One region of the Clostridium gasigenes genome, then DNA from elsewhere that is predicted to be linked to it. Evidence: predicted binding sites of a transcription regulator. Region 1 holds the regulator's gene; each other region holds the start of a gene.

The links. Region 1 encodes Rex, which represses fermentation and respiration genes when NADH is low (regulators of the CRP and FNR family bind a similar motif). Its sites were predicted from a motif close to ATTGTTAANNNNTTAACAAT; they were not measured.
Region 2: the regulator Rex is predicted to act here: its motif matches at 3,529-3,548, upstream of adhE (bifunctional acetaldehyde-CoA/alcohol dehydrogenase).
Region 3: the regulator Rex is predicted to act here: its motif matches at 2,922-2,941, upstream of J1C67_RS18130 (flavocytochrome c).
Region 4: the regulator Rex is predicted to act here: its motif matches at 4,682-4,701, upstream of hypB (hydrogenase nickel incorporation protein HypB).

Annotation. Positions count from the first base shown of each region.
Region 1 covers NZ_CP071376.1:850,224-855,720, reverse strand. Annotated here, with positions in the region: gene J1C67_RS04175 (heavy metal translocating P-type ATPase) at 1-994, shown strand, start outside; gene J1C67_RS04170 (redox-sensing transcriptional repressor Rex) at 1,428-2,057, shown strand; gene J1C67_RS04165 (short-chain-enoyl-CoA hydratase) at 2,336-3,118, shown strand; gene J1C67_RS04160 (acyl-CoA dehydrogenase) at 3,240-4,379, shown strand; gene J1C67_RS04155 (electron transfer flavoprotein subunit beta/FixA family protein) at 4,393-5,172, shown strand; gene J1C67_RS04150 (electron transfer flavoprotein subunit alpha/FixB family protein) at 5,194-5,497, shown strand, end outside.
Region 2 covers NZ_CP071376.1:3,766,939-3,772,435, forward strand. Annotated here, with positions in the region: gene J1C67_RS17645 (helix-turn-helix domain-containing protein) at 1-216, opposite strand, end outside; gene adhE (bifunctional acetaldehyde-CoA/alcohol dehydrogenase) at 764-3,385, opposite strand; gene J1C67_RS17655 (acetyl-CoA carboxylase carboxyltransferase subunit alpha) at 3,994-4,809, opposite strand; gene accD (acetyl-CoA carboxylase, carboxyltransferase subunit beta) at 4,802-5,497, opposite strand, start outside.
Region 3 covers NZ_CP071376.1:3,864,331-3,869,827, reverse strand. Annotated here, with positions in the region: gene J1C67_RS18145 (iron ABC transporter ATP-binding protein) at 1-572, shown strand, start outside; gene J1C67_RS18140 (siderophore ABC transporter substrate-binding protein) at 645-1,601, shown strand; gene J1C67_RS18135 (ribose-phosphate pyrophosphokinase) at 1,753-2,844, shown strand; gene J1C67_RS18130 (flavocytochrome c) at 3,094-4,848, shown strand; gene J1C67_RS18125 (M4 family metallopeptidase) at 5,041-5,497, shown strand, end outside.
Region 4 covers NZ_CP071376.1:1,707,411-1,712,907, reverse strand. Annotated here, with positions in the region: gene J1C67_RS08180 (ABC transporter substrate-binding protein) at 1-471, opposite strand, end outside; gene J1C67_RS08175 (hydrogenase maturation nickel metallochaperone HypA/HybF) at 662-1,003, opposite strand; gene J1C67_RS08170 (FAD-dependent oxidoreductase) at 1,114-3,801, opposite strand; gene hypB (hydrogenase nickel incorporation protein HypB) at 3,858-4,529, opposite strand; gene J1C67_RS08160 (TetR/AcrR family transcriptional regulator) at 4,832-5,422, shown strand.

The DNA.
Region 1 (5,497 bases):
AGGATTATTTGCAGGAATTGGTGGAGCTTCTAAAAAAGGAATATTAATTAAGGGTGGAAATTACCTTGAAGCTTTAAAAGATATTGATACTGTAGTTTTTGATAAGACAGGAACATTAACTAAAGGTGTATTTAAAGTAACAGAAATAAATGCAGTAGATATAGAAAAAGATAAGTTATTGGAAATTGCAGCTTTAGGTGAGTCACTATCAAATCATCCAATTGCTCAATCAATAGTTAAAGCTTACGGGAAAGAAATTAATAAGGATCAAATTAAAAATTATGAAGAAGTATCTGGCCATGGAATTAGTGTTAAAATTAATGAAGAAGATATACTTCTTGGTAATTATAAATTAATGAATATGTTCAATATAAAATACAATGAAGTAGAATCTATAGGAACAATAATTCATGTAGCAATAAATAAAGAATATAAAGGAAATATAATTATTTCAGATGAGATAAAAGAAGATGCAGCAAATGCTATAAAAGAGTTAAAGAAAATTGGGGTGCATACAACTGTTATGCTAACAGGAGATAGAAAATCAGTGGCAGAAAGAGTTGGAAAAATTATAGGAATAGATAAAGTATTCTCAGAATTATTACCAATAGATAAGGTTGAAAAAATAGAAACATTGCTTAAGGCTAAGAATTCTAAGAGTAAAATAGCGTTTGTAGGAGATGGAATAAATGATGCGCCAGTACTTGCAAGAGCCGATATAGGAATTGCAATGGGGGGAATTGGATCAGATGCAGCAATTGAAGCTGCTGATGTTGTATTGATGAAGGATAATCCAGAATCTTTAGTTGAAGCTATAAAAATAGCTAGAAAAACTAATAAGATTTTATGGCAAAATATAATATTTTCATTAGGAATTAAAGCATTCGTTCTTATACTTGTAGCTTTAGGAATGGCTAGTATGTGGGCAGCAGTTTTTGCAGATGTAGGTGTAACAATAATTGCAGTCCTAAATTCGACAAGATGCCTAAAATAGCCATTGACAAATTTCATCATTTTAAATATAATTAGTGAGGTTAAAAATTTCAGGCGTAGGGATAGCATACAAGATCGTGAATCTTGTTACAGAGCTTGGCTCTGTATTAAATTGTGAGACTTATGTATAACGCATCTGCTACGTTATACATAAGTCTCTTTTTTTTATAAAAATTATTATTTTCAGATGTTATTATAATAAAATTTAAAAGTATGAAAAAATATTTTTATATTAGGAATCTTCAAAAAAAGACTAGTATGTATCTAGTTATTTTTTGAAGATGCCTTAATAATAAAATTTACAACTTTGTTAAATGGATAACTGCTAAAAGTTAAAAATAGAAAAAGTTTAAATATAGATTAAATAAGTAGGATATGATATTATTATATATATTAAATTAAAATAACTAAAATGTTAAGGAGAAGTGTACAGTATGGAAAAGAAAAAGAATATTTCTATGGCTGTAATTAAGCGATTACCTAAATATCATAGATATTTACAAGAGCTAATGAAAAATGATGTTGATAGAATTTCTTCAAAAGAACTTGGGGAAAAAATCGGATTTACAGCTTCGCAAATACGTCAAGATTTGAATTGCTTTGGTGATTTTGGTCAACAAGGCTATGGTTATAATGTTAAGGACTTATATAAGCAAATAAGTTTAATACTTGGATTAAATAAAGATTATAAAACAGTAATAGTAGGTGCTGGAAATATTGGTCAAGCGATTGCAAATTACAGTAGGTTTGCAGAATTAGGTTTGTTTCTGCAAGGTATATTTGATGCTAACCCGAAACTTACAGGTTTAAGAATGATGGGTACAGAAATTCAAGATATAGATAATATGGAACCTTTTCTTCAGGTTAATGATATAGATATTGCTATGATATGTGTACCAAGAATTAATGCTCAAAAAGTATGCGATACCTTAGTTGCAGGTGGAGTAAAAGGTATATGGAATTTTGCACCAGTAGATTTAGTAGTTCCAGAGGATGTTACTGTAGAAAATGTACATCTGTCAGAGAGTTTACTAACGCTAATATATTTATTGCATAAGAGTTAATAATAAAAACTAAATTGTTAAAATTATCGAAAAATTGAAATAAATATTGAAATAATTAAATAGTACGATTATAATAATAGTTGAAGTTTAAAAACTTCGATTATTTTTTACCTATACTTGTTAGAATATTAACAAAGATTAGTGAAAACGATTGGTTTTTTTATGGGCTTCAATAAAAAGCAAGTCAACTTATGAGAAATTTAAATGGGTAAATTTTAACTATGCTAAGTTTATAAATTTAATAAATTAAGCAGATATAAAAGGGGAGGACTTTAAGCATGGAATTAAAAAATGTACTTCTTGAAAAAGAAGGTAATTTAGCTATTGTTACAATCAATAGACCAAAGGCTTTAAATGCTTTAAACTCAGAAACATTAGCAGATCTAGATATTGTTATAACAGATTTAGAAAATGATAATGATATTTACTGCGTAATCCTTACAGGATCAGGAGAAAAAGCTTTTGTTGCAGGAGCTGACATTGCTGAAATGAAAGACCTTAATGAGAAGCAAGGAAAAGAATTTGGTATTCTTGGAAACAAAGTGTTCAGAAGATTAGAAAACTTAGGAAAGCCAGTAATAGCTGCAATATCAGGTTTTGCACTTGGTGGTGGATGTGAACTTGCAATGTCATGTGACATAAGAATAGCATCGGAAAGAGCTAGATTTGGGCAACCTGAAGCAGGGCTTGGAATAACTCCAGGTTTTGGTGGAACTCAAAGACTGCCAAGAATTGTTGGAATTGGAAAAGCTAAAGAATTAATTTATACAGGAGCAATAATTAAGGCTGATGAAGCGTTAAGAATAGGTCTTGTAAATAAAGTTGTTACTTTAGAAAGTCTAATGGAAGAAGCTAAAGCTATGGCAAACATGATAATTGCTAACGCTCCAATTGCAGTTAAATTATGTAAGGATGCAATTAATAGAGGAATGCAAGTAGGCATAGATAGTGCAATAGTAATTGAAGCTGAAGATTTTGGAAAATGTTTTGCGACAGAAGATCAAGTAGAGGGAATGGGTGCTTTCATAGAAAGAAGAACCAAAAACTTCCAAAATAAATAGTCGCAATATTAAATAAATAAAAAATAATATAAATATTCAAACAAATAAAAAGTGTAAGGAGGTTTTTAGAAAGTAATTAATTATTTTCTAAAAAAAGCCTAATTATAAGGAGGTAACTTGAATGAATTTTACATTAACTAGAGAACAAGAATTAGTAAGACAAATGGTTAGAGAGTTCGCTATAAACGAAGTTAAACCAATTGCTGCTGAAATAGATCAAACTGAAAGATTTCCAATGGAAAACGTTGAAAAAATGGCTAAGCTAGGTATGCTTGGGATTCCATTTTCTAAAGAATATGGTGGAGCTGGCGGAGATACTCTTTCATATATCCTAACAGTAGAAGAATTATCAAAGGTTTGTGGTACAACTGGTGTTATAGTATCTGCTCATACTTCACTTTGTGCATCATTAATAAACCAATTTGGTAACGCAGATCAAAAAGTTAAATATTTAACTCCACTTGCAAAAGGTGAAAAGCTTGGAGCCTTTGGGTTAACTGAACCAGGAGCAGGTACAGATGCATCCGGACAACAAACAACTGCTGTTTTAGATGGGGACAACTATATCTTAAATGGTTCAAAAATATTTATAACAAATGGTGGAGTTGCGGAGACTTTCATAATATTTGCAATGACAGATAGAAGCAAGGGAACAAAAGGAATATCAACATTTATAGTTGAAAAAGACTTCCCAGGTTTCTCAATAGGAAAGCATGAAGATAAGCTAGGAATTAGAGCATCTTCAACTACAGAATTAGTTATGCAAAACTGTATAGTTCCAAAGGAAAACTTAATTGGACAAGAAGGTAGAGGATTTGGAGTAGCAATGAAAACACTTGATGGTGGTAGAATTGGTATAGCAGCTCAAGCACTAGGAATTGCAGAAGGAGCTTTAGAAGAAGCTTGCACATATATGAAGGAAAGAAAACAATTCGGTAAACCATTATCAGCATTCCAAGGTTTACAATGGATGATAGCGGATATGGATGTTAGAGTTGAATCAGCTAGACTTTTAGTTTATAAAGCAGCCTTCTTAAAGGATGCAGGTCTTCCATATGCAGTTGATGCAGCAAGAGCAAAACTTGTAGCATCAGAAGTAGCTATGGAAGTTACAACTAAGGCAGTTCAAATCTTTGGTGGATATGGTTACACTAAAGAATACCCAGTAGAAAGAATGATGAGAGACGCTAAGATAACTGAAATTTATGAAGGTACTTCAGAAGTTCAAAAAATGGTTATTGCAGGTAGCGCATTAAGATAAGGAGGAATTATAGATGAATATAGTAGTTTGTTTAAAACAAGTTCCAGATACTGCAGCAGTTAAAATTGATCCAAAAACAGGAACTCTTATTAGAGAGGGTGTTCCTTCAATTATAAATCCAGAAGATAAACATGCATTAGAAGAGGCTTTAAACATAAAGGAAGCTACAGGAGCTACAGTTACAGTAATAAGTATGGGACCTCCTCAAGCACAAAACGCTTTAAGAGAAGCATTATGTATGGGTGCTGATGAAGCAATACTTATAACTGATAGAGCATTTGCAGGAGCTGATACATTAGCAACTTCAAAGGCACTAGCAGGAGCTTTAAAGAAAGTTAAATATGACATAATATTTGCAGGAAGACAAGCAATTGATGGAGATACAGCGCAAGTTGGACCAGAAATAGCTGAACATTTAGATATTCCTCAAGTAACTTATGTTCAAAATGTTAAAATTGAAGAAGATGGTTTGTTAATAAATAGATCATTAGAAGATGGATATGAACTAATAAAAGTTCAAACTCCAGTACTTTTAACTGCAATTAAAGAATTAAATGAGCCAAGATATATGAATGTTCAATATATATTTGATAAAGCTGATAAAAAGATTACTATATGGTCAGCAGATGATATAGAAGTAGATAAAGCAGAACTTGGTCTTAAGGGATCACCAACTAAGGTTAAAAAATCAATGACTAAAGAATTAAAGGGTGTTGGAGAATTAGTTCAAGAAACACCTATGGAAGCTGCTAAATATGTTTTAGCAAAATTAAAGGAAAGACACTATATCTAGTAATTATAGGAGGGGAAAAAGATGAATATAGCAGATTATAATGGCGTTTGGGTATTTGCTGAGCAAAGAGGCGGAGAACTTCAAAAAGTTTCTCTTGAAATACTTGGCGAAGGTAGAAAAATTGCTGATAAATTAGGAGTTAAATTAACTGCTCTTTTACTTGGTGATAATGTTAAGGCTTTAATAGAAGATCTTGGAACACATGGTGCTGACGAAGTACTAGTTGTTGAAAGTGAATTATTAAAAAATTATACAACTGATGGATATACTAAGGTTATCTGTGACTTAGCTAGAGAAAGAAAACCAGGAATATTATTTATTGGAG
Region 2 (5,497 bases), 1.2 Mb from region 1:
TGCTATGTAGCCTTTGTTTTTCAAATTCTTAATTATTGCTGAGCATCTAGATTTACTTAATTTGAAAAACTCTCCAAAATATCTATTACTTGCATAACAACCTTTTTCACCATCTAAAGAATCTATTTTAACTATAAATAACTTTTCAATAAGTGTTAAATCTTCCTTTTGCCATATTTCTGTTGAAATCCAAATCCCTTTGCATGTTGTTTCCATAAAATCCACTCCTACATATATCTAATTTAAAATATTCTAAACAGATTATTTTTTAGCCTTCACTATAATATATGCAGTAGTTAAACTTTTTTAAAAAATAATTCATTTTATTTTTTCATAATAAATTTAGATAAACTTAGAACTTAGAATTTAAAACTTAAATGGAGTTGTACAGTTTTTCCTACTGTACATATATTATTTAATATACTTATAGTTTTAATTTATTATTAAGTTATATTATTACTTTCTTGTTTCCAAACTACCCCCTACTTATTTTCAAGATACCTAGTACCTATTTTATGACTACCTATTTTTATTTTTAATGTATATCCAAATAACAGGTCAAAGATTATTGCTATTTTAAGTTCATTTTTATAACAAAAAGAGCCTTGCAAAATCAATTGCCAAACTCTATTTCTTTTGTTAAGTCATCATACGAATTTAATAAAAGTTTTAATATTCCACTTAGTTTCCATTTCTACTTAATTCTATATAAAAAGCCCTAAGGATTACTCCTTAGGGCTCTTAGCTATTTAAATTATATCAACTATTTCTTTTTCTTAGTTTCTTTAACTGGTGCTTTTACCCCTTCAAATGCATTTACATACATTTGTTTGATTTCGCTCATTAGAGGATATCTTGGGTTAGCTCCTGTACATTGATCATCAAATGCTTGATCTACCATTTCTTCTAATTCATTGTAGAACTTATCTTTACTTACTCCAGCTGCTTCAATTGTTAATGGCATATTAACTGTTGCCTTAAGCTCATCGATAGCCTTCATTAACAATTCAACTTTTTCTGCTTCACTGTTTCCACCTAAAGCTAGGTAGTCAGCAATTCTTGCATATCTCCAGCTAGCATTTGGATATTTATATTGTGGGAATGCTGCTTGCTTAATTGGAGCATCTGTAGCATTAAACTTAATTGTTTCATTTATTAATAATGCATTTGCAATACCATGTGGTACATGATGGAATGCTCCTAATTTATGAGCCATTGAATGACAAACACCTAAGAATGAGTTAGCAAACGCCATCCCAGCCATTGATGAAGCATGAGCCATTTTTTCTCTAGCTTTAATGTTAGTTGTTCCTTCATTGTAAGCTTGTGGTAAGTATTTGAATATTAATCTCATAGCTTCTAAAGCCATTCCATTAGTATATTCTGATGCTAATACTGATACATAAGCTTCTATAGCATGAGTTAAAGCATCTACACCTGAAGCTGCTGTTAACCCTCTTGGCATACTCATCATTAATTCTGCATCAACGATAGCCATGTCTGGAGTTAATTCATAATCAGCAAGTGGATATTTAATTCCTGTCTTTTCGTCAGTTATAACAGCAAATGGTGTTACTTCTGAACCAGTTCCAGCAGATGTTGGTATAGCAATCATCATTGCTTTTTGACCCATAACTGGGAACTTACATACTCTCTTTCTTATATCCATAAATGTCATAGCTAATTCTTCGAATTTAACTTCTGGATGTTCATACATAACCCACATAATTTTAGCTGCATCCATTGGTGATCCTCCACCTAATGAGATGATAACATCTGGGTTAAAGCTTAACATTTCTTTAGCTCCAGCTCTAGCTGTTTTTAATGTTGGATCTGGTTCAACGTCTGAGTATATTTTGTAATCTATTTTATATTCATCTAATACTGTTGTAACTTTATGAGTATATCCAAGATCGAATAATACCTTATCTGTTACTATAAATACTTTCTTCTTCTTCATATCATGTAATTCTTCTAGTGCTACTGGTAAACAACCATGTTTGAAGTAAGTTTTTTCTGGAACTCTAAACCAAAGCATATTTTCTCTCCTCTCTGCAACACTCTTAATATTAATTAAGTGCTTAGGACCAACATTTTCCGAAACTGAGTTTCCACCCCATGAACCGCAACCAAGTGTTAATGATGGAGCTATTTTAAAGTTAAATACATCTCCAATTGCACCTTGTGAAGCTGGCATATTTATTAAAATTCTAGCAGTTTTCATAGCTGCTCCATAAGCTTCTATTCTATCTCTTGATTTGTTTGGATCTGTGTAAAGAACTGAAGTATGACCAAATCCACCAAGTTCTATTAATCTAGCTGCTTTAATTGTAGCTTCTTCGAAAGTCCTAGCTCTATACATACCAAGTACTGGTGCTAATTTTTCATGTGAGAATGGTTCTTCACGTTCTACTGATTCAATTTCTCCAATTAAAACCTTAGCTGTTTCAGGAACAGTAACTCCTGCCATTTTAGCTATTTTAAATGCTGATTGACCAACCATATCAGCGTTTAATCCGCCCTTTTCATTTAAGATTACGCCTCTAACCTTATCTATTTCTTCGCCCTTTAATATATAAGCGCCTCTAGCTGCAAGTTCTGCTCTAACTTCATCATAAACTTTATCAATAACTATGATACTTTGTTCTGAAGCACATATTACACCATTGTCGAAAGTTTTTGAAAGTAATATTGAGTTTACAGCCATTTTAATATGAGCTGTCTCATCTATTACTGCTGGAGTGTTTCCTGCTCCAACTCCTAGTGCTGGTTTACCTGATGAGTAAGCTGCGTTAACCATTGCAGGTCCACCTGTTGCTAATATTAAATCTGATTCTCTCATTACATTTTGTGATAATTCAACTGAAGGTTGATCTATCCAAGCTATAATTCCTTCTGGAGCTCCAGCTTTAACTGCTGCATCTAAAACTATTCTAGCTGCTTCAATTGTTGAATTTTTTGCTCTTGGATGAGGACTTATTATTATTGCATTTCTTGTTTTTAATGATATTAATGTTTTAAATATTGCTGTTGATGTTGGATTTGTTGTTGGTATTATAGCCGCTATAACTCCGATTGGCTCAGCAACCTTTGTTATTCCGTAAGTATTATCTTTTTCTATAATTCCACAAGTTTTCATATCCTTGTATTGGTTATATATATACTCTGCTGCAAAATGGTTTTTTATAACTTTATCTTCTACTATTCCCATACCAGTTTCTGCAACTGCCATTTTAGCTAATTTAATTCTTGCATTATTTGCAGCTATTGCCGCTTCTCTGAAAATATAATCTACCTTTTCTTGACTGAATGTAGCAAATTCCTTTTGAGCTGCTCTTAAATCTTTAATTCTTTGTGTTAATTCTTGTGCGTTTGTAACTTTAATTGTCATTATTATTCCTCCTATTATATATGTGTATTTTTTTATTTAAATTATTTACTTATTTACTTATTTACTTATTTACTTATTTACTTATTTACTTACTTTGTTTTGTAGTTGTCTTCTTGACTACAAATTTATTGTAATACATTGTGTTTTTTTTGTCAATCTTTTTTCTAAATATTTTATTCATTTTTTTTAAAATATTTCAATTTAAATAGTAAACCGTCCTTAAATGTTGTGTTTAACTGTTCACTTTTATAATTTTTATCTCTTTTACTATATTAACCTTATTTTTTTGTTTTTATTCGACAATTTTCTATTTTCCGATTATTCTTTTTATTCACAATCATTTTTTTCTTGTAATCCTTTATATTAGTAATTTCTAACATCCTATTAGATATTTTTATAACGTTTTTCTTTGTTATAAAAATATCAAAGTAATTTCATTTCTTACTATTATCTACTTAAGTCATCATAAAATAAATAACAGAGCAAATTGCTAAGAATCTGTAGTCTGTTATTTATTTTACAATTCCTAATATACTTCTTTAAATTCAAAGCTTAATCAACCTAAAAAAGGCAGTAAAATTTCTTTCACCACCCCCTATTTCCTAATTAAAACTACCCATTTTTCTAAATTTATTATATCTTTCCTCTAGTAATGTTTTTTTATCTTTTTTAAGTAATATATTTAACTCATCATATATTTCTTTTTTTATACTATTAATCATTTTTTGTGTATTGTTATGAGCTCCACCTCTAGGTTCCTTTATAATTTTATCTATTATATCAAACGCTCTTAAATCTTGAGCTGTTACTTTCATAACTTCTGCAGCTTCCTCTGCACGGCTTCCATCTTTCCATAGTATAGATGCGAATCCTTCTGGTGAAAGAATTGAGTAAATAGAGTGCTCAAGCATAAATACACTATCCCCAACTGCCAGTGCTAATGCTCCACCACTTCCACCTTCACCTATTATTATAGATATAATAGGTGTCTTTAACCTACTCATTTGGAGTAAATTTTGAGCAATTGCATGTCCTTGCCCTCTTTCCTCTGCCCCAATTCCACAAAAGGCTCCTGGGGTATCAATAAAACAAACCACCGGTCTATTGAACTTTTCTGCTTGTTTCATAAGCCTTAGTGCTTTTCTATATCCTTCAGGATTTGGCATTCCAAAGTTTCTCTCGATATTTTCTTTTGTATTTTCCCCTTTTGTAATAGCAATAACCGTTGTACTTATTCCACCTATTTGAGCTATTCCACCTACTATTGCTTTATCATCCCCGAAAGTTCTATCACCATGAAATTCTAAAAAATCTGCAAATACATTTTGTATATAATATTTCCCATTAGGTCTATCTTTATGTCTAGCTATATTTACTTTTTCCCATGGTGCCATGGTTTTTATAAATTCTCTACTCATTTTTATTCACCCCATGAAGATTTAATATTTTATAAATATAACCTTTAAGTTCTCTTCTATGAACTATAGCATCAATAAATCCTTTTTCTAATAAGAACTCCGCCTTTTGAAAAGTCTCTGGCAACGTCTCTTTAATTGTATTTTCTATAACTCTTCTTCCTGCAAAGCCTATTGTAGCTCTTGGTTCGCTAATTATAATATCTCCTTGCATTGCAAAACTTGCAGTTACTCCACCAGTTGTAGGATTAGTTAATACAGTTATATATAATAGCCCTTCTTCGTCATGCCTACCAATAGCCCCTGATATTTTTGCCATTTGCATTAGAGAAAAAATTCCCTCTTGCATTCTGGCTCCACCCGAAGTTGTAAATATCACCAATGGTAATTTATTTAACGTTGCATATTCCACTGTTCTTGTTATTTTTTCGCCAACTGCTGATCCCATACTTCCCATCATAAAAAAACTATCCATTACAGCTGCCGCTATATTTATTCCATTTATTTTACCTACTCCACAAATTACAGCTTCATCACTTCCAGAGGCTTCTCTACCTTTTCTAAGTTTCTCTTCATATCCTTTAAATCCTAAATGATTTTTAGTTATAACTTCTGAAAATAATATATTAAAACTTTCTTTATCAAATACTTGTTTAATTCTTTCATTAGCATTTATTCTTAAATGAAATCC
Region 3 (5,497 bases), 1.1 Mb from region 1:
GGAAAAAATTAGAAGAATGGGATAAAAAAGAACTTTCTAAAAAAATAGCCATATTAAAACAATCTAATAACATAAATTTAAAGCTTACTATAAGAGAACTTGTTACTTTTGGAAGATTTCCACATAGTGAAGGAAGAATTACAAAGGAAGATAATAAATATATAGATAGAGCTATAGAATATATGAAACTTAAGGATATTGAAGATAAGTATATAGATGAATTAAGTGGGGGACAAAAACAGATGGCATATATAGCCATGGTTATAGCACAGAATACAGAGTATGTGTTTTTAGATGAACCACTTAATAATTTAGATATGAAACATTCTGTTGAAATGATGAAAATACTTAGAAATCTTTGTGATGAACTTGGGAAAACTGTGGTTTTAGTTATGCATGATATAAACTATACATCTTGTTACACAGATTATATAGCAGCACTAAAGGATGGCAAACTAGTTAAGTATGGAAAAACAGAAGATATAATAAAAAAAGAAATATTAGAAGAAATCTATGAAATTAAATTTGATGTTAGAGAAATAAATGGAGATAAGATATGTATTTATTTCTAAAAAAATTTTAAAAACTACTGATAATGAGAATCGATGAAATTAAAAATATTTATTAAAAAGGAGATTTATAATATGAATAAAAAAATAGCTTTAATAGTAGGGATAGTAATAGTAGGATTAATTGGAGGAACAGTATTTTTAAGTTCAAAAAAAAGTGATGCAAAACAAAGCACAGAAGAAATAATAAAAGTAGAACATTCTCTTGGAACAACAGAGGTAAAATCTAATCCTAAAAAAATAGTAGTATTTGATTATGCTGCATTAGATGCCATGGATGTATTAGAAGTTGAAGGTATTGTAGGGGTTCCTAAGGGCACATCAATACCTGATTATTTAAAAAAATATAATGGTGATGAATATGCAAGCATTGGAGCTCTTAAAGAGCCAGATTTAGAAAAGATAAATGAACTTAAACCAGACTTAATAATAATAAATGGAAGACAGCATAGTTTTTATGATAAGCTTAATGAAATAGCGCCGACTATATCTTTAAGTAAAGAAGATGGAAAATATATGGAGTCATTTGCCCACAACATGGAGGTTTTAGGTAAAATATTTAACAGAGATAAAGTAGTGGAAAAAGAATTAGCTAAAATAAATAAAAAGATAGAAGAGATAAATAAAGAGGTAACTAAAAATGCATATAAGGCAACAACATTAATGGTTAGCGATGGTAAGTTAAGTGTTTTTGGAGAAACATCAAGATTTGGGTTAATATATAATAATCTTGGATTTAAAAATACTGATGAGAATATAGAAGCTGCAAATCATGGACAAGATATATCTTTTGAATATGTTGCAAGCCAAAATCCAGATTATATGTTTGTAATTGATAAATCAGTTATAGCTAAAGAAGGAAATCAAAAACCAGCAAAAGAAATATTAAATAATGAATTGGTAAATAATACCAATGTAGCTAAAGAAGGGAAAATTATTTATTTAGATACTCACTCTTGGTATTTAAGTGATGGAGGATTTATATCTACAAATAAAATGTTAGATGAAATAATGGATGCTATAAAAAAATAATAATATTAATTTAAGGGATATTTAAAAAATAAATAGTAAGATGAAAAAAATATTGCTGAAATATATTTATAGATACATGATTTTGATATATACTGTTATATGTTAGGAATTTTATAAAAATAAATTCTTTAGCTAATAAGGAGTGTGGAAAATGAGTGAATTAAATCATGAACTTGGATTAATAGTATTAGAGAGTTGTGAAGAACTAGGTAATGCTGTAGACAAGTACATCCAAGATAAAAGAAATTGTACTGAATCATTCTTAATACCTATTGATGAAATAAGATTTTCAAATGGTGAAGGAAAGGTTAGAATTTCTGAGACTGTTAGAGGTAAAGATATTTATATTTTATGTGACGTTGGAAATTATAGTTGTAAATATAAAATGTTTGGATTTGAAAACCATAAAGGACCAGATGAACATTTCCAAGATATAAAGAGAACTGTTTCAGCTATAAAGGGTAAGGCTACAAGAATAACTGTAATTATGCCACTTTTGTATGAATCAAGACAACATAGACGTAAAGGAAGAGAATCTTTAGATTGTGCATTAGCACTTCAAGAGCTTGAGAGATTAGGCGTTGATGAAATTATTACTTTTGATGTTCATGACCCTAATGTTCAAAATTCTACTCCTTTATTATCATTTGAAAATATATATCCTACATATAACATAGTAAAATCACTTATATCTAATGAAGATACATTAGAGTTAAATATGGAAAAATTACTTGTAATTAGTCCTGATACTGGAGCTATGGATAGAGCAATTTATTACTCTAGTGTTTTAGGGGTAGATGTTGGTCTATTTTATAAAAGACGAGATCATTCATTAATAGTAAATGGTAAAAATCCTATAGTTGAACATCAATATATGGGTAAAGATGTAGCAGGCAAAGATGTTTTAATAGTTGATGACATGATAGCATCTGGAGAATCTGTTTTAGATATTGCATTAGAGCTAAAAGCAAGAAATGCTAGAAATGTATATGTTGCAGCAACATTTGCTTTCTTTACAGAGGGGCTACAAAAGTTCAATAAATTATATGAAGATGGAATAATAACTAAAGTTTACTCAACTAATTTAACTTATGTATCCGAAGAATTAAAGGATGCTAAATGGTTTAAGGCTGTTGATATGTCAGAGTTCTTAGGTAAAATCATAAATAGATTAAATTATGGAAAGTCTATTTCAAAATATATGGATGCAACACAAGTAATACGTAGTTTACTTGAAGAATAATAGATTTTATAAAAAGGAGCCTTTTGGGCTCCTTTTTTTGTGCAAACATAAAATAGTTTCTAAAAGTTAAAAAATACCATGATAAATTATTAATAAACAAATTATTTTGTTGATAATTTAGTAAGAAATGACTTATAAGAATTTGGCATTTATATAAAATTAATAAAATGAGTATAAAATTTTACAATGAAGGATATTAAATGTATTATTAAGTGAAATGATTTTTCAACAAATGAAGGAGGAAAAATAATGAAAAAGAAAAAAATACTAGGAGTAGCCTTAGCTTTGGTGATAACGTTATCGTCATTAGTGGGTTGTGGATCTAACGGAACTTTTACGGGACAAGCTGATGGAAAACATGGTGCCATAAAAGTAGAAGTTAAAATTAAAGATGAAAAAATTCAAGATATTAAGGTTATTGAAAGTAGTGAAAATGTAGTATTATCTGAACCTGTGTTCAATAAAATCAAAGATGTTATGGTTGAGAAGAATAATTCTAATGTAGATGCTATATCAGGATCTACTGAAACAAGTAAAGGATACATAGCGGCTGTTCAAAATGCTTTAGAAAAAGCAGGAATTAAGAGTGTTGGTGATAAAATAGTAGTAGAACATCTAAAAGAAGAAGAAACAACACAAGAATATGATGTTGTTGTTATAGGGTCTGGTGGAGCCGGATTTAGTGCAGCTTTAGAAGCGGAAAAGGCTGGGGCGAAGGTGGTTATATTAGAAAAGATGCCTTCAATAGGTGGAAATACATTAATATCAGGTGGAGAAATGAATGCGCCTGAAACTTGGGTTCAAAAAAATGTTGGCATAGAAAATGATAGTGCAGAAACATTTTATAATGACACATTAAAGGGCGGAGACAACAAAGGATTACCAGAAATGGTTAAAATATTAACTGATAATGCAAAGGATGCAGCAGAGTGGTTAAGAGATGAAGTTAATGTTAAATTCATTGACGATAAATTATTCCAATTTGGTGGACATTCAGTTAAAAGAGCACTTATTCCAGAAGGACATACTGGTGCTGAAATGATTAGTAAACTTAAAATAAAGGCAGACGAAAAAGAAATACCAGTAAAGACTGAAACTGAAGTTAAAGAGCTTATAGTTGAAAATGGAAAGGTAACTGGGGTGAAGGCTAAAAATTTAGCTGGACAAGACTTAACATTTAAGGCTACAAAAGGTGTTATTGTAGCAACAGGTGGTTTTGGATCAAATGTTGAAATGAGAAAAAAATATAATGCAGAGCTTGATGAAAAATATATGTCAACAGATACTCCAGGTACTACTGGAGATGGTATAGTTATGGCTGAAAAAGCTGGTGCGAACATAATGAATATGGAATATATTCAAACTTATCCTATCTGTAATCCAGAAACAGGGGTAATATCACTAGTAGCTGATTCAAGATTTGATGGTGGTATATTAGTAAATCAAGAAGGTAAGCGATTTGTAGAAGAACTTGAAAGACGAGATGTTATTTCTAAAGCAATATTGAATCAAACAGGTAAACATACTTATCTATTATGGAATGAAAAAATAGGTGAAATATCTAATACTATAGATGTTCATAAGTCTGAATATGAAATGTTAATAAAACAAGGATTATTATATAAGGCAGATACATTAGAAGATGCTGCTAAATTCTTTAATATACCAGTAGATGAATTAAAGAAAACAGCTGAAAGAGTAAATGGATTCGCTAAAAATGGAAAGGATGAAGACTTTAAGCACAGAGGTAAATTAGTATCTCTTGAAGAAGGACCATACTACATCCAAAAAGCAATTCCATCAGTTCATCATACAATGGGTGGATTAGTAATTGATACAGAAACAAGAGTTTTAGATAAAGATGGTAAAATAATACCAGGATTATATGCAGCTGGTGAAGTAACAGGAGTAGTTCACGGAACTAATAGACTGGGAGGAAATGCTATTACTGATATAACAGTATTTGGTAGAATTTCAGGAGTAAATGCTGCTCAAGGTAAATAGTAAACAAGGTTTATTTTAATATGAATTTTTAAAAAAATAAATTATAATATAATTAGTTTTGTAAAGAGTTGAACTTAGTAATATTCTAAGTTCAACTCTTTTTATTTTTTAAAAAACTATTGTAAATTTATAACATTAATTGTATAATTTACTAAAGATATCTTTTAAATAAATAAAAATGGAGGGGTAAAAATGAAAAAAATAGCACTTTTACTAGCGGTAATATTAACAACCGTAATATCACCTATTAGTGTACAAGCTGATGAAAATAAGGGTTATTTAAAAAGCCTTATAGAAAAAGAATCATATGTATCAGATAATAATATATCAGTACAATGGGATAATGATGAAAAAACTCCTAGGTTTATTGAAGGGAAATTAAGTTTACAACCAGTAAGTACAGAGAAAGAGGCGCTAAAATATTTAGAAGAAAATTTGGATGCTTTTAATTTAAACGTTGGATCATTTAAGTTATTAAAAGTGGAAAAAGATTCATTAGGATATACTCACTATAAATATCAGTATGAAATTGAGGGGATAAGAGTATATGGATCAGATATAATTTTGCATACAGATAAAAATAATTTTGTGTGTGATATTAATGGGCTTTTAGAATCAGACGTACCAAATGAAGAATATTCAAAAAAAT
Region 4 (5,497 bases), 860 kb from region 1:
ATCTTTTGATATAAGTTCACTAGGTGATCCTGTAGTTTGTTCACTTATAGATGAATCCCATCCACTTACAAAATCTGCACCTGTAGCCATAAAGCCTTCTTTAGATACAGAATGTCCTTCTCCAATTTTAAGCACAGGTATTTTATTGTACGCCTCTTCAAATTCAGGTAATATAGGATTATCTAAAAGAGCTGTTCCTATCATTCTATCCTCTAATTTTAATGCCAGTAACATTTCTGTCATAAATTGAGATAACGTAACTGCCTTTTGTCTTGGGGATTCCACTGTTACATCATAATCTTTAGCAGCTTCTGAATATACAAATTTTACAGTTTCAAAATTACTTGATAAAGCTTCAGTATTTGGTTTTTCCACCTTATCTTTTGCATTATTAGAGCACCCTACTGCTGATACAGCTAATCCCGTTATAGTTAATGTGATTATAAATTTTCTTAACTTATTATTCATCATGTATTTTTCTCCTCTATATTTATGTTATTTATTTTATGGATAATCTTATAAATGTTAAAAGGGTAATGCAATGTGAATAGTTCCTTTCACTATGCCTTACCCCTTTTTTAGTTGTATATCATAATGTATCTCTTAATTTATTTCAGAAAAAATTAAGTTTTTAAGAGAATATAAAACTTCTACGGCTCATTCAACAAGCTATTATTTGCTTAATCATAAACTCTTTTCCGCATAATAATTTCCAAGAATTTTCTCCACATTTTGGACATCCATCCTTGTTTTCAATAAGATTAAAAATTTCATTACACTTGTTGCACATAACGTTTCCTGGTAATATCTCAATTTCTAATTTTGTATCTTGTAAGAATGTACCATCCACAGCTGCTGGATAACACTCTTCAATATATTTGGGAATCATTGATGATAACTCACCAATTTGAAGAACTATTGTATCTACTTTTGTTAATCCATTTTTTTCTACGAAATTTTCAACAGTCTTAACAACTTCAAACACCACGCCTAATTCATGCAACTAAACTCACCTCTACTTCCCTAGTTTAAAAACATGTGGGAATTTCAGGTTCCCACATGTTTTTTTTCATATAATAATATTAATTACTGTATCTTATCTTTTTCTTTCAACTAATTTTTTATGAAGAACTTTTTAACCTTTCTAGCTGCTATTACACCTTTACGTTTAAGTGTAGCTCTAACAATTATCGGTTTAAGTTTTTCAATCGGTACGCTTTGAGCATCATATTTTCTGTGAAGTGTAATTGCATCAAACTTACATCTAGTTGTACATGCTCCACAGCCTATACATTGATATTCGTCTACAGTTGTAGCTCCACATCCAAGGCAACGTTCCGCTTCCTTCTTCACTTGCTCTTCTGTAAATGTAGCACGTAAATCTCTAAATGTTTCTTTTGATTTACATCCTTCTACATGAGCTATTTTCTCTCTCTTAATATGATCATACCCGTCTAAAGTTAAGTTTTCTTTATCAAATTCATGATACAATCTTCTATCACGACCAAAAACTAAACTTTGACCTTTATGAACATAACGATGAATTGAAATTGAAGCTTCTTTACCTAATGCAATAGCATCTATAGCAAATCTTGGACCTGTAAGAGCATCTCCACCTGCAAATATATCTGGTTCTGCTGTTTGCAACGTAAATGAATCTGCTTTAATTGTCTTATTTGGATTTAATTCTACTTTGCTATTTTCTAAAAGATTTCCCCAATCCATTCCTTGACCTACTGAAATTAAAACATGTTTTGTCTTAACAATCTTTATTTCATTCTCATCAAATACAGGACTGAATTTTCCATCCTTATCGAAAACTGATAGACATTTTTTGAATTCTATACCTACAAGTTGTCCGTTTTCTTGAAGAATTCTTTTTGGCCCCCAAGAATTATTAATTACAATATCTTCTGATAATGCTTCTTCAACTTCGTCATCAAGTGCTGGCATTTCAGCTCTACTTTCAAGACAGAACATATCAACCTTTGAATTTCCAACTCTTGTAGCTGTTCTTGCAACGTCAATAGCAACATTACCACCACCTATTACAACTACGTTTCCTTCAAGTTTCATCTCATTACCTAAGTTTACTTCTCTTAAGAAATCAACTCCTGTAATAACACCTTCTGAATCTTCACCTTCTATCCCAAGTTTTCTACCTGATTGAGCACCGATTGCAACATAGAAAGCTTCATATCCTTGAGTTCTTAATTCTTTAAGGCTTACATGGTTCCCAACTTCAACACCTGTTTTAAACTCAACACCTAATTCTTTTAAAATATCTATTTCTGCGTTTATAACGTCTTTTTCCAATCTATATGATGGGATTCCAAGTGTTAACATACCACCAAGTACTTTTTGTTTTTCAAATACAGTTACCTTATAACCATCAATAGCTAAATAGAAAGCACAAGATAAACCTGAAGGGCCTGCGCCTACAACTGCAATTTTATTTCCATATTCATGTCTTAATTTTGGCACATAACGGTTTTCGATATTTAAATCTTGTTCCGCAATGAATTTTTTGATTTCATCTACCGCAACTGCCTCATCAACATTACCTCTTGTACAAGCATCTTCACATTTTCTTGGGCAAACGCGTCCACATATTGCTGGGAAAGGATTTTCGTGTTTGATAAGTTCAAGTGCTTCTTTATATCTACCTTGAGAAGCCATCTTAATATAACCCTGAACAGATACATGCGCTGGACACGCTGTTTTACAAGGACTTGTACCGGTTTTAACAACATTTTCTCTATTTATACGATGATCAACATTCCACTTGTCTTCGCCCCACTCTGAATTATGAGCAAAGTCCACTCTCTTCTTCTCAACTATTGGTGTTTTTGTACATACTTTTTGTCCTAATTTTAATGCATTAACCGGACAAACACTTACACATTCTCCACAAGCAACACATTTATCTTTATCAACTCTTGAAACATAATTTGAACGTATCATATCATTGTTATTGAACATTCCCGCAATTCTAGTAGCGTAACATGAACAACCACAACAATTACAAATGGCATGTGTCTTCCCTGGTCCATCTGTATTAGGCATTTGATGCATAAGCCCATTCTCTTCGGCTCTTTTAATAATTTCAAAAGCTTCTTCCCTAGTAATTTTTCTTCCTCTACCTGTACGTATATAATATTCAGCAGCATGCCCTAGTTGGATACACATATCTTCCTTCAAGTGACCACAGCCTTCGCCCATAGCTTCTCTTGATGTACGGCAAGAACAATTCGAAACTGAAAAAATTGTATTTTCATTTAGATATTTAGAAACTTCCTCATATGATACTCTTTTTGTTTCCCCTTCAATAGCTGTTTCTATAGGTATAACACGCATAGCGCCTGTTCCTACAGGGAAAACACCTGCTGTTATATGAGCTTTCTTTCTTCCATATCCCTCAAAAGCCTCTCCAATTTGCACAAAATTTTCAACCTCTTCCCTATGTGGGTGGTTAACTATTAGTTCCATATGCCCTGGAACCCAAATCTCAAACCAATATTTATCAACACCATCTTTTTCACCAACGAAGCAACCTCCGGCAACAGCTAATTCCCATAGAAGTTTTTTTGTTTCCTCTACAGATTTACCACATAAAGCAGCAACTTCTTCTCCGCTCTTTGGTTCACGGAACTCAAGGAAAAGTCCTACCTCTGCCATTTCGTCTGTAACAACAGGTTCCAGCATTTTATATTCCGGATGTTCTGGTTTGATTTCATTTTTTGCACCACGTTTTGTCCTACTAATCTTATTTGCTAGATCTAATACTTTTTCCTTTACCATTATATATTCCCCCTATTTTCAAATCTAATATTCCCTATTTAAAAATCCCACATTTCCTATTTTTGGCTCCATTTTTTCACTTCAGTACGTATCCAGTCAGCCCACTCATCAATTCCTTCACCTGTTTTAGCAGAGATTGGGATAACCTTGATATTTGGGTTTAATTTTTTTACACGCTCTTTAACTGCATCTAAATCAAAATCAAAATAATCCATTGCATCTATTTTATTAATTAATAAAACGTCAACAATAGAAAACATTAAAGGATATTTTAGAGGTTTGTCATCTCCCTCAGGTACACTTAAAATCATGGCATTTTTTGATGCACCAGTATCAAATTCTGCTGGACATACCAAATTCCCTACATTTTCTAAGATTACAAAATCAATTTCTTCTGTTCCTAGTCCCGATAACCCTTGTTTGGTCATACCAGCATCTAGATGACACATCCCACCAGTATGTAATTGGATTACTTTTGTACCAGTCTTCGCAACAGTATTAGCATCCACATCTGAGTCAATATCAGCTTCTAAAACTCCAATGCTCATTTCATCTTTCAACGCATTAATTGTTCTTAAAACAGTTGTTGTTTTACCCGAACCTGGTGATGACATTAAATTTAATAAAAAGGTGTTGTCTTTTTTTAATTCTTCCCTAAGCAAATCTGCTTGTCTATCATTGTCTTCGAAAACACTTTTCTTAATTTCAAGAATCTTATACTTTTCCATATCCTCTTTCCCTCCATTTTAACTTAACTTTTTTTCTGAATTATAAATAATAAAAAACATTCCCTACAGGAAAATCACATAATAAATCTCATAATATGAATGAGTCCTTTTACACAATCTAATTTCACTGAGTTAATTTCACCGAATTTGATTATGTTAATAATATAACATATTTTTCTCACCTTTGTAAACATCTTCATAAATTGTCCTGATATTTTTTTTATGATATACTTGAACAAAATAGAGAATCACTATGTTTTTAAATTAAGACATAGTAAAATGAATATAAGAGGATTTATAATATGAAAAATTTAACTGAAAGACAAAAGCAGGCTATTGCCACAAAACTTAGAATTACACAGATATCAACGGACCTTTTTAAAAGAAAAGGTTTTGAAAATGTAAAAATTCAAGAAATTTGTGATGCAGCCAAAATTTCAACAGGTGCTTTCTACCATCATTTTAAATCTAAAAATGAAATAATTAATACAGGTTATGAGCAAATAGATTTATTATTAAGAGAACGATTTGAATCAAAAACCTTTAATTCAAATATAGATAAAATTATATATTTGGTAAGTGAAGGTAGTGTTTTATTACAAGACCTAGGATGGATATTTGTAGGTGACGTTTATAAAAACCTTCTTTCTACAGATGGAAAGTACACTTTTAAATCAGATCGTTTTGTTACACTTGAAATTAAATCTGCCATAGAATTAGCTATAGAAAATGATGAGCTACAATCTAGTATCTCTTCTAATACTTTAACTGAAACTATTTTAAGAATATCAAGAGGGTTTATTTTTGATTGGTGTCTCCATCAAGGAAATTACGACCTAAAAACTGATATACTTTCCGACTTAAACTTAATACTTGCTAATTATAAAAAGTAGTACAAAAAATCCAACATATTATTAAAGGTACCCTATATAATATTGACGCTAAAAAAGTCTATATATAAGGTACCC